Regions from separate parts of the Janthinobacterium svalbardense genome, predicted to be linked through region 2. Evidence: predicted binding sites of a transcription regulator. Region 2 holds the regulator's gene; the other holds the start of a gene.

What was found. Region 2 encodes FNR, which switches genes on or off when oxygen is low (the NO sensors DNR and NnrR bind a similar motif). Its sites were predicted from a motif close to TTGATNNNNATCAA; they were not measured.
Region 1: CNX70_RS19810 (OmpW/AlkL family protein) is a predicted target of FNR. The motif match lies at 1,926-1,939, and genes of this name have one in related genera.

What each region holds. Positions count from the first base shown of each region.
Region 1 covers NZ_CP023422.1:4,492,820-4,498,443, reverse strand. Annotated here, with positions in the region: gene CNX70_RS19825 (NAD(P)H-dependent oxidoreductase) at 95-685, opposite strand; gene CNX70_RS19820 (MerR family transcriptional regulator) at 745-1,110, opposite strand; gene fur (ferric iron uptake transcriptional regulator) at 1,185-1,625, opposite strand; gene CNX70_RS19810 (OmpW/AlkL family protein) at 2,005-2,622, shown strand; gene CNX70_RS19805 (MetQ/NlpA family ABC transporter substrate-binding protein) at 2,834-3,661, opposite strand; gene CNX70_RS19800 (methionine ABC transporter permease) at 3,694-4,368, opposite strand; gene CNX70_RS19795 (methionine ABC transporter ATP-binding protein) at 4,361-5,170, opposite strand; gene CNX70_RS19790 (YbaN family protein) at 5,495-5,624, opposite strand, start outside.
Region 2 covers NZ_CP023422.1:289,804-295,427, forward strand. Annotated here, with positions in the region: gene ccoO (cytochrome-c oxidase, cbb3-type subunit II) at 1-373, shown strand, start outside; gene CNX70_RS01210 (cbb3-type cytochrome oxidase subunit 3) at 375-575, shown strand; gene ccoP (cytochrome-c oxidase, cbb3-type subunit III) at 568-1,488, shown strand; gene ccoG (cytochrome c oxidase accessory protein CcoG) at 1,493-2,875, shown strand; gene CNX70_RS01225 (FixH family protein) at 3,022-3,546, shown strand; gene fnr (fumarate/nitrate reduction transcriptional regulator Fnr) at 3,673-4,431, opposite strand; gene CNX70_RS01235 (response regulator) at 4,671-5,624, shown strand, end outside.

The DNA.
Region 1 (5,624 bases), 2.1 Mb from region 2:
TGGTAACTGTCGAATGTGACGGCTTGATTACCAGCTTGTCAAAACCGTATGCAAGATGGCTGCATGGCAAGCCGATGGCAAGCCGTTTTCGGCCCTACAGGCGCCGGGCCAGCGCCTGCGCCTGTTCCAGCCAGCGCGCGCGCTGCACTTCGGTGGAATTGAGGATGGGGCCGAAGCTGGCCACCTTGACGGGCTTGACGCCGCAAAATTCCAGCGTCGTCTTGCGCAGCTGGTGGATGCCGGGCATGTGGTAGACCCAGCGGAAATACCAGGGCGGCGTATCCATCGTCACCAGCAGCTGGGCCGTGCGGCCCTTCAGCAGCTGGGCCGGGAAAGCCTTGCCCGGGCGGTACTTGAAGGCAAAGCCGGGCAGGAAGACGCGGTCGACAAAGCCTTTCAGCAGGGCCGGCGCGCCGCCCCACCAGATCGGGTAGGCGAACACCAGGTGTTCGGCCCAGCTGATGGCTTCCTGCGCCGCCAGCAAGTCCGCTTCCAGCGGCTGTACCTGGCGGTAGCCTTCGTGCAGGATGGGGTCGAAGTCCAGCTGGCCCAGGCGCAGTTCGCGCACGCTGTGGCCTGCGCTGCGGGCCGTGGCGGCGTAGGCGTCGGCCAGGGCGGCGCAGAAACTGTCGCTGGACGGGTGTCCGAGGAGAATTAAAATGCGCTTCGGTGTAATTTTGCTCATGTTGCAGGCTTTCCGTTAAAGAACAGCTTGCATGCTAAAGCCTGCCCCTAGTGGCAGAGTCAAGCGGCCGCTGGAAGGTGCTGGCGCGTCAGGCAGTCGCGAATTTCCGTGTCGATGTCGGCCAATTGCGCGTCGAGCTGGCGCAGGCGGGCGAACTCCTGCTGTATCTGGGCGCGCTTGGCGGCGATGTGCTGCGACAGGGCGGCCCAGTCGGTCTCGTCACCGGCCAGGATGGGCAGCAGTTCGGCCAGGCGGAAGCCCAGCGCCTGCGCCTGGCGTATCAGTCTGACTTGCGCCAGGTCTTGCTGCGTGTAGACGCGGTAGGCGCCGGAACGGCGCACGTCGCCCAGCAAGCCCAGCGCTTCATAGTGGCGCAAGGCCTTGGGCGAGGTGCCCGCCAGGCGGGCGATTTCTCCGATGTACATGCTTGTCCCTTGTTGAGCTGCGGCGCACGCAGTGTAGCGCAGGTGGCTTGCCAGGCGCTACCTTGCGCGCTGCCTCAGGAGGCTTTGCGCGGCGGGACTTTCTTCGCCGTGCATTCGGCGCAGGTGCCGTACAGCGACAGCGCGTGCTCGTGCAGCACGAAGCCCCGCTCGGTGGCGATCTCGTTCTGGCGCAGTTCGATGCCTTCATCGACAAATTCATCGACCTTGCCGCAGCCCGTACAGACCAGATGATCGTGGTGCTGGCCTTCATTCAGTTCGAAGACGGCATGGCCCGATTCGAAATGCCGGCGAAACAAAATGCCCGCTTCGGCAAACTGCATCAGCACGCGGTAGATGGTGGCCAGGCCCACGTCGATTTTTTCAGCCAGCAAGAGTTTGTAGACATCGTCCGCACTCAGGTGCTTGATTGTGCCTTCTTGGAATAGCTGCAGAATCCGCAAGCGGGGGATGGTCACTTTCAAGCCAGATTCACGCAGTTCCCTCAATATATCCATGTCTCCCATTCCTTTTTATGATCGCCTGAGCGAGCGCTTAAGCGTGAGCCTGCATTATATCGCAAATGATAATCATTACCATTCGCATGTGTGAACTGGAAATAGTATGCGGTGTAGTCAGTTGGGTATCCAGTGACATCGGCGCAAGTGGCCATTGCGTGGCGGGCAACTGGGATCCGCATGGCGCGGCAAGCTGGCCGTTGGAGAAACGGGGGCAATGCGCGCGGCCACGCCGCAATGCCGCATTTTCTTGACCTTGGTAAAGAAAAAAATCCCTCTAGTGATGCCATCTAGCACTATTTGATGTGGATCAAAGTTTTTGTTGCACTGCACTCTTAAACTTCGCAGCGTTACTTAACGACAAAAAGAGGGAACTAGAATGAAGAAGTCCGCAACTGCAGCAGCAATCGTCCTGGCCGCCATCGGCGCATTCGCCGGTAATGCAATGGCGCAGGAAAGCCCATGGCTGGTGCGCGCGCGCGCCGTGCACATCGATCCGGCCAACAAATCTGCTCCTGTTGGTGGCGTCGGCGCATCCGACCTGATTCATGTCAGCAGCAAGACGATTCCTGAAATCGATATTTCGTACTTCTTCACGCCGAATATCGCTGCCGAGCTGATCCTGACGTATCCGCAAAAGCATGACGTCACCTTGTCCGGGACGAAGATTGGCAGCTTCAAGCATCTGCCACCGACCCTGTCGCTGCAATACCACTTCATGCCTGAAAAACAGTTGAGCCCTTACGTGGGCGCTGGCGTGAACTACACGAATATCTCGGACGTCAAATTGCTGAACGGCGCTGGCCGCCTGGAGCATGACAGCTGGGGCTTCTCGCTGCAAGCTGGCGTCGACTACAAGCTCGATAAAAACTGGTCGCTGAACTTTGACATCAAAAAAGTCCAGATCCGCAGCGACGTACTGGCCGGTGGCGCCAAGATCAGCGAAGTCAAGATCGATCCTATCCTGATCGGCGTAGGCGTCGGCTACCGTTTCTAGGGACACCTATCAAAACCTACTGCGCGTCGTAATTTGCGGTCTGCGATGCTCACTGTACCTTCGTACAGTTGCGCTTCTCAACCACAACTTACTTCCGCTCGCTACGGTTTTGTTAGGCGTTGCAAGTGTTGAAGATACCCGCGTAGCGCGGGCGAAAAAAAGGACGGCCGGGTTTGTACCTGGCCGTCCTTTTTGCATTACATCTAGCAGTCTATTTTTTCAGCGTCTTTTCCAGCGCCAGCTGGTAGTCCGTCTTTTCGTAGCCGGCCAGGTATTTGTTCGTCGCGTCGAGGAAGGCGCGCGAACGGTAGGCCGCTTCCAGGTCCTTGACCCATGGCTTGGCCTTGTCCGCCGTGCGGATCGCCACCAGGTTGATATAGCTGTCCGAGATCTTTTCCACGGCGAGGGCCGAGGTCAGCTTCATGCCGGCGGCCAGGGCGAAGTTGCCGTTCACAAAGGCGTAGTCGGCGTCGGCCAGCGAACGCGGCAGCTGCGCCGCTTCCAGCGGCACCAGTTTCAGCTTCTTCGGGTTTTCCAGCACGTCGCGTTCGGAAGCGCGCAGCGGGTCGGCGTTCGGTTTCAGCTTGATCCAGCCCATCTTGGCCAGCATCACCAGCGCGCGCGCCTGGTTGGTCGGGTCGTTCGGCATGGTGATGGTGGCGCCGTTTTTGACTTCCGCCAGGGTTTTTTGCTTGCCGCCGTACAGGCCGATCGGCATGGTCGGCACGGTGATCAATGCGCTCAAGGGCAGCTTGTTATCGGTGGCGAACTTGGTCAGATACACGATGTGCTGGAACACGTTGGCGTCCAGCGAGCCCTCGGCCAGCGCGTAGTTCGGCTGCACATAGTCGTTGAATTCGACGATCCTGACCTTGTAGCCCTGTTTTTCCAGGATAGGCTTGATGCCCAGCTTCAGCTGGTCCGAATACGGGCCGGAACTGGTACCGATGACGAGCTCTTTCGGGTCCTTGGCGTGGGCGGCGGTGGCGAAGGCCAGGCTGGCGGCGGCCAGGAGCAGATTGCGGCGAAGTTGTTTCATGCTTTTCCTTGTACTGAAATACTGAATATGAATTAACGTTTGTCGAGGCGCTTGGCGATGCGCGTGCCGGCGAACTGGATGGTTTGCACCAGCACGATCAGGATGGCCACGGTGACGACCATGATGTCCGTCTCGAAGCGGTAGTAGCCGTAGCGGATGGCCAGGTCGCCGATGCCGCCGCCGCCCACCACGCCAGCCACGGCCGAATACGACAGGAAGCTGATCGACAACACGGTCAGGGCCAGCACCAGGCCGGAGCGCGCTTCCACCAGCAGCACGCGGAAAATGATCTGCATTTCCGACGCGCCCATGGCGTGCGCCGCCTCGATCACGCCGCGCGGCACTTCGCGCAGGTTCTGTTCCACCAGGCGCGCCAGGTAGGGAATGGCGGCGAACGACAGCGGCACGGCAGCTGCCAGCGGGCCGATCGAGGTACCCGCGATGATGCGTGTAAACGGCGTCAGGGCGACCAGCAAGATGATGAAGGGGAAGCTGCGCACGGTATTCACCAGCCAGCCGAGGATCATCGACAGCGGACGGTTTTCCAGCGACTGGCCTTCCGAGACGAGGAACAGCACAATGCCCAGCGGGCCGCCGATCAGGATGGCGGCGCTCAATCCGATGCTCAGCATGGTCATGGTCTGGCCCAGCGCCACCGAGATTTCCGGTAGCAGGTTGACGACGTTATTGATCGATTCTTCAAACATGTGTTGCATCCTTCCATGCGGTGGCTTCAAACGCCTCGGTGCCGTAATACGCCAGCTCGCGTCCCAGCGCCGTCTTGCGCGGGGTGGCCGTGTCGCTCAAATCGAATTGTTCGGCGATGGCGCCGTTTTCCACGACGGCGACGCGGTTGCAGATGGCGCCCAGCACCGACAGCTCATGGCTGACGATGACGATGGTCACGCCAAGGCGCGCGTTGATGTCGCGCAGGGTGTCGAGCAGGGCGCGCGTGGTTTCCGCGTCCAGCGCGGACGTCGGCTCGTCGCACAGCAGCACGTCGGGGTGGCTGGCCAGGGCGCGCGCGATCGCCACGCGCTGCTTCTGCCCGCCGGACAACTGCGCCGGATAGCTGTGCAGCTTGTCGGACAAGCCCACCAGCGCCAGGCATTCCTCGACCCTGGCGGCGATCTGCTCGCCCTTGGCGGTGCCATGGATTTTCAAGGGGAAGGCGACGTTGTCGAAGACGCTGGCATTTTGCAGCAGATTGAATTGCTGGAAAATCATGCCGATGTTCTGGCGCGCGTCGCGCAGTTCGCTCTTGCCCAGACGGGTCAGTTCGCGCCCGGCCACGGTAATGGTGCCGCTGTCGGGACGCTCCAGCAGGTTAATCAGGCGCAGCAAGGTGGATTTGCCGGCGCCGCTTTTGCCGATCAGGCCGAAAATATCACCGGGATAGACGTCCAGCGTGACCGATTTGACCGCGTGGAATTGTTCGCCCTTGGGCAGCGCGAAGGTCTTGTTGGCGCCATCGATGCGAATCACCGGCGTACGGTGTGGTGTGGTCATGCAGTGTTTCCTTTTTTATTGGACCGTGACAGGCTTGCTTGCAGGGGCCAAATCGCCCGGCCTGCTACGTCGGTTGCGTAGTATACCTCCGATCGTGTTATTACTCCTACGACAGAATCTTGCTTTGAATATGCAAATAATGTCTATGCGCCGGTTTTCAAGTTGAAAAAGCGGGAAAGTGGCGCTATTGCCGAATTTAATCGCGTGGACTGGCGCAGCGAAGCCGCATCTTGGTGAAAAGTTCGACGCGCCCTGCGTGGGCATCGCGGTGTTTTTATGTGAAGCTTGGCTGACTTGGCGTTTTTTTGAGGCAGGCAGGGCCGTTTATTGCCTGCCATGGTCCTCTTCGCGGGCAGATTCTGCTCCGCTGGCGGCAGGGCCTTCGGGCCGCCGCAACAGGTAGATGAGGACGGCGATTTCCATGGCGCCCACCATGGCGATGACCCACCACGGC
Region 2 (5,624 bases):
GGAACGCTATGGCCACTATTCGGTCGCTGGCGAGTTCGTGTATGACCGTCCGTTCCAGTGGGGTTCCAAGCGCACGGGGCCGGACCTGGCCCGCGTGGGCGCCCGCTACAGCGATGAATGGCACCGCACGCACTTGAACAACCCACGCGACGTGGTGCCCGAATCGAACATGCCGGGCTACCCATGGCTGGCGAAGACCAAGCTGGTGCCTGACGACATCATGCCGAAGATGCGCGCCCTGAAACGCCTCGGCGATCCGTACAGCGATGCGGAAATCGCCGCCGCGCCGGCCCAGCTGCAGGACAAGACGGAAGAAGACGCCCTGGTCGCCTATCTGCAAGGCCTCGGTACATTAATCAAAACAAGGAATTAGCATGGCAATCGAAAACCTGTTTGACAGCGCCAGCAGCGTCATGACGGTGGTTTCCTTTACGACGTTCGTAGGCATCCTGTGGTGGACGTTCAGCCGCAGCAATAGCGACTTCGACGCGGCGGCGCGCCTGCCGTTCGACGACGAGGCGCTCGACTACGCGGCCGAGGCCGCACCGGCACAAGGGGAGCGCAACCATGGCTGACTTTACCAATGGCTTCTGGAATATCTACATCATCGTGCTGTCCCTGCTGGGCATCATCGGCTGCGGCGTGCTGCTGTACTCGCAGTCGAAAATCAAAGTGGTCGAAGGCGCGCCTGCCGACGGCACCACGGGCCACGTCTGGGACGAGGACTTGAAGGAGCTCAATACGCCGATGCCGCGCTGGTGGATGTGGTTGTTCTACATCACCATCGTCTTCGCCCTGGCGTATCTGTTCCTGTACCCTGGCCTGGGCAACTATGCCGGCAGCCTGGGCTGGAAATCGACGGGCCAGTACGAAGAAGAGCTGAAGAAGGCGGAAGCCGACTACGGTCCTTTGTTCAACAAGTACCTGAGCCAGGACTTGAAGACGGTGGCCGCCGATCCGCAGGCGCATGCCATCGGCCAGCGTTTGTTCCTGACCTACTGCGCGCAATGTCACGGTTCGGATGCACGCGGCAACAAGGGCTTCCCCAACCTGACCGACAAGGACTGGCTGTATGGCGGTGAACCCGACATCATCAAGACCACCATCCTGCATGGCCGCAATGGGCAGATGCCACCGATGGGCGCCGCCCTGGGCTCCGAAAAGGATGTCGAGAACGTGGCCCATTATGTGCTGAGCCTGTCCGGTTCCACCTCGGACCCCGTCAAATCCGTGCTGGGCAAAGCCAAGTTCGGCGCCTGCATGGCCTGTCACGGTGCCGATGCGAAGGGCAATCAAATGCTCGGTTCGCCTAACCTGACGGACAAGATCTGGCTGTACGGCGGCAGTGCTGATACCATCATGGAAACCATCCGCAAGGGACGCAGCAACACCATGCCGGCCTTCAGCGATTTCCTCGGCGAGTCCAAGGTCCACGTGCTGTCGGCCTATGTCTGGAGCCTGTCGAATCCCCAGACGCCCGTGAAATGATGTAATGGAACCTCAAGTCATCAAGATGTATGCGGCCCGCGAGCAGATCTACCCTCGCGAGGCCAAAGGACGCTACGCTACCTGGCGATGGGTATGCGTATGGCTTACCCAGCTGGCGTTCTACGGCTTGCCGTGGTTGACCTGGAATGGCAGGCAAGCCCTGCTGTTCGATTTGACCACGCGCAAGTTCTACATTTTCGGCGTCGTGCTGTGGCCCCAGGATTTCATCTATCTGGCGGCCCTGCTGATCATCTGTGCGTATTTGTTGTTCCTCGTCACGGCCATCGCCGGGCGGGTGTGGTGCGGGTTCTCTTGCCCGCAAACGGTATACACGGAAATCTTCCTGTGGGTCGAACGCCGCATCGAGGGCACGCGCAGCGCGCGCATGGCCCTCGACAAGCAGGGCCCCTCCGTGCGCAAGGCCTTCAAGAAGACGGCCAAGCACCTGGCATGGGGCGCCATCGCCCTGTGGACGGGCTTTACCTTTGTCGGCTATTTCACGCCGATCAAGGAACTGGCGCGCGAGGTGACCACCCTCAATTTCGGTCCCTGGGAATGGTTCTGGGTCTTGTTCTACAGCCTGGCAACCTACGGCAACGCGGGCTGGCTGCGCGAGCAGGTGTGCAAATACATGTGCCCCTACGCGCGCTTCCAGAGCGCCATGTTCGACCAGGACACGCTGATCATCACCTACGATGCCAAGCGCGGCGAACCGCGTGGCGCCATCAGCAAGAAGGCTGGCAACAACGACAAGCTGGGCGATTGCATCGACTGCACCCTGTGCGTGCAAGTGTGTCCGACCGGCATCGATATCCGCAACGGCCTGCAGTATGAATGCATCGGCTGCGCCGCCTGCGTCGATGCCTGCAATACCGTGATGGACAAGGTCGACCGGCCGCGGGGACTGGTACGCTACAGTACCGACCATGCGATGGAAAACAACTTCAGTTCGAAGCAGATCCGCCAGCGCGCCATGCGCCCGCGCGTGCTGATCTACACTTCCATCCTGGCCCTGATCATCATCGCCGTGTGTACCTCGCTGGCGCTGCGCACGCCCCTGAAAATGGACGTGATCCGCGACCGCGGTTCGATGGGACGCGAAGTGGAAGACGGCATGATCGAAAACGTCTACCGCTTGCAGATCATGAACACCTCGGAGCAAACCCAGCATTTCAAAATCAGCGCTTCCGGCTTGCCGGGCCTGACCTTGCTGACGCGCGAAGAGGTGACCTTGCAGCCGACGGAAACGCTGGGCTGGCCGATCCGCCTGCGCGTACCGCACGGCGTGGGAGAAAAGGGCTCGAACAAGATTGCGATCGAATTGCACTCGCTGGACGACCCATCGCTGCATGTGCGTGAAAGCGCGGTATTCATCGTACCGCGGTGATGTTGATTCGGGGTCGGACCCTCTGGGTCCGACCCCGGTATTTCGCCGTAGGGGTAGCATCAAACATGCGTTAGCTTTACTTTATTTTCAACCCAGAAGCAAAAGCTGGGGTCAGACCCAAAGGGTCTGACCCCAAGGAGAACAAAATGTCCGACAGTCTCAAGCTGCAAGCCCCCGTTGCCCCGTGGTACAAGCATCGCTGGCCATGGCTGCTGATGATCGGTCCCGGCCTGTCCGTGGTCGTCGGCAGCTGCATGGCGTATATCGCGTTTACGCAGCCCGATGCCCTGGTGGTGGGTGATTATTACAAGCAGGGCAAGGCGATCAACCAGGATTTGCGGCGCGACACGATCGCCAGCGACCTGGCGATGGATACCAGCCTGTCGTATGACGTTGCTGCAGCGCGCCTGAGTGGTTCCGTGCACAGCTTCGGCAAGGCTTACCAGGGTCCGCTGCAGTTGCATCTGGCGCATGCGACCTTGCCGGAAAAAGATATCAAGCTGCTGGTGCAGCCCGATGCGGCCGGCAATTTCTCCGTGGCGCTGCCGATGCTCGAGCGCAGCCGCTGGCAAGTACTGGTGGAAAACGACAAACGCGAGTGGCGCCTGTCCGGCATCTGGACCTGGCCCCTGCAGCGCAGCATCGCGCTGCATGCGGATGAAGAGCTATAACGTACAGCGCCGGGAAAAAACCGTAGCGAGCGGCAGTGATTTGTGGCTAAGAAGCGCAGCTGTGCTAGAGCACAGCGAGCATCGCAGGCCGCAAAGCGCGACGCGCAGTAGGTTTTGACGGTGCTGTTATTTACAGACGTCCGTGCCGGCTGTAATGGCCTTCAATTTTGCTGGCTGCAAGATCTCGATCTCGCGGTTGGAGACGCGCAGCCAGCCTTCCTTCTTGAATTTCGACAATAAACGGCTGACGCTTTCGATGGTCAGCCCCAGGTAATTGCCGATTTCCTCGCGCGACATGCGCAGCTGAAATTTGCTGGCCGAATAGCCGCGCGCTTCATAGCGCGAGGCCAGGTTGACGATAAAGGCGGCAAAACGCTGGGTCGCCTGCATATTGCCCAGCAACAGCATGACGCTTTGCTCGCGTGTGATTTCCTGGCTCATCATGCGATGGAAATGGCGCAGCAGGGTCGGCATATTGCCCAGCAACTGTTCCAGGCTGGAAAACGGAATTTCACACACTTCGCTGTCTTCCAGCGCCACCGCATTACAGTGGTGGCGGTCGGCGCTGATGGCGTCCATGCCCAGCAGTTCGCCAGCCATCTGGAAACCCGTCACCTGCTCTTCACCGCCCGGATTGATCTGGTACGTCTTGAAGTGCCCCAGGCGGATCGCGTACAGATTCTGGAACGAGTCGCCGATGCGGAACAGCGAGGCACCGCGCACGATCTTGCGGCGGCGGCCGATGATCTGGTCCAGCCTGTCCATGTCGCCCACATCGAGGCCCATCGGCAGGCACAATTGATGCATGCTGCAGGTCGAGCATCGCGCACGCAACGCTTCCACGGTCACTGTGGGCATGGTGGGAGTGAGTAGCGCTTCAGTCATGTCGGTACCTTTTAGAAAATGCAATAACGAGTTTACTGCATACAGGGTTGCCGTGTGCCAATTTCACCGCATTTCCGCTGAATAAACGACGTTCCAACCTTGATTATATGGCAACATCGTTAAAAGCCCATGTGGGAAAGGCAATTTGCGCGACGCCGCTTGCCAAGTTGATGTATTGATAGGAAAATTCCCGACAGCATTCTCTGCCGCCTGTACCGCCCGGTACTGAAAAGGAAATCATGAAGCCTCTCGGCATCAAAGCAAAAGTCGCGCTGGCCACCAGCCTGACCTCGATCGCCATGATCGCGCTGGTCACCATGATACAGGTGCAGCACATGCGCGCCGACTTCACCCGAGTACTGCTGAGCCAGCAATCTGCCCTGATCAGCCGCACCGCTGCCGAACTCGACGACAAGCTGGGCATGCTGCTGCAGATCGTCACGCTGACGGCCAGGCAGCAGCCGCCGGAATTGATCGCCCAGCCCGCCCAATTACGCGAATACTATTCGCGCCGCTCGATGCTGGTGCTGTTCGACGACGTGCTGGTGCTCGATGCGCAAGGCGCCGTCGTGGCCGACATGCCGGAAGTGGCGGGGCGCGCCGGCATCAACGTCGCCGAGCGCGAGTATTTCCAGACCGTCCTGCGCACGCGCCAGCCCATGATCACCGAGCCGATGCTGGGCAAATCGAGCGGCATGCCCATCGTGCAGATGGTGGCGCCCGTGCTCACGGCCGATGGCCAGGTGGCCGGCGTGGTGATCGGTGTGCTGCGCCTGTACAAGGACAACCTGCTGGGACGCCTGCGTTCGGAAAAGATCGGCAAGAGCGGCTATTACTTCATCCTCACGCGCGGCGCCGTGCCGCGCTACGTGCTGCACCCCGATACCAACCGTTTGCTGCAGCCACGCCTGCCGAACGCCAACCTGACCACCACCGAGTTGTTGAGGCAAGATGGCGAAGGCAGCATGGTCAGCACCAACAGCCGCAGCATCACGGCCGTCAACAGCTTCAAACGCCTGAAATCCGTGAACTGGCTGCTGGCCGCCTCGCTGCCTCTCGACGATGCCTTCGAACCGTTCGATGGCGTACTGTACCGGCTGGTGCTGTGGAGCATCCTCGCTTCGCTACTGGCCGCGTTTATTCTGGGCTGGGTCACCGTGCGCCTGCTGTCTCCGCTGGTGCGCCTGCGTGAC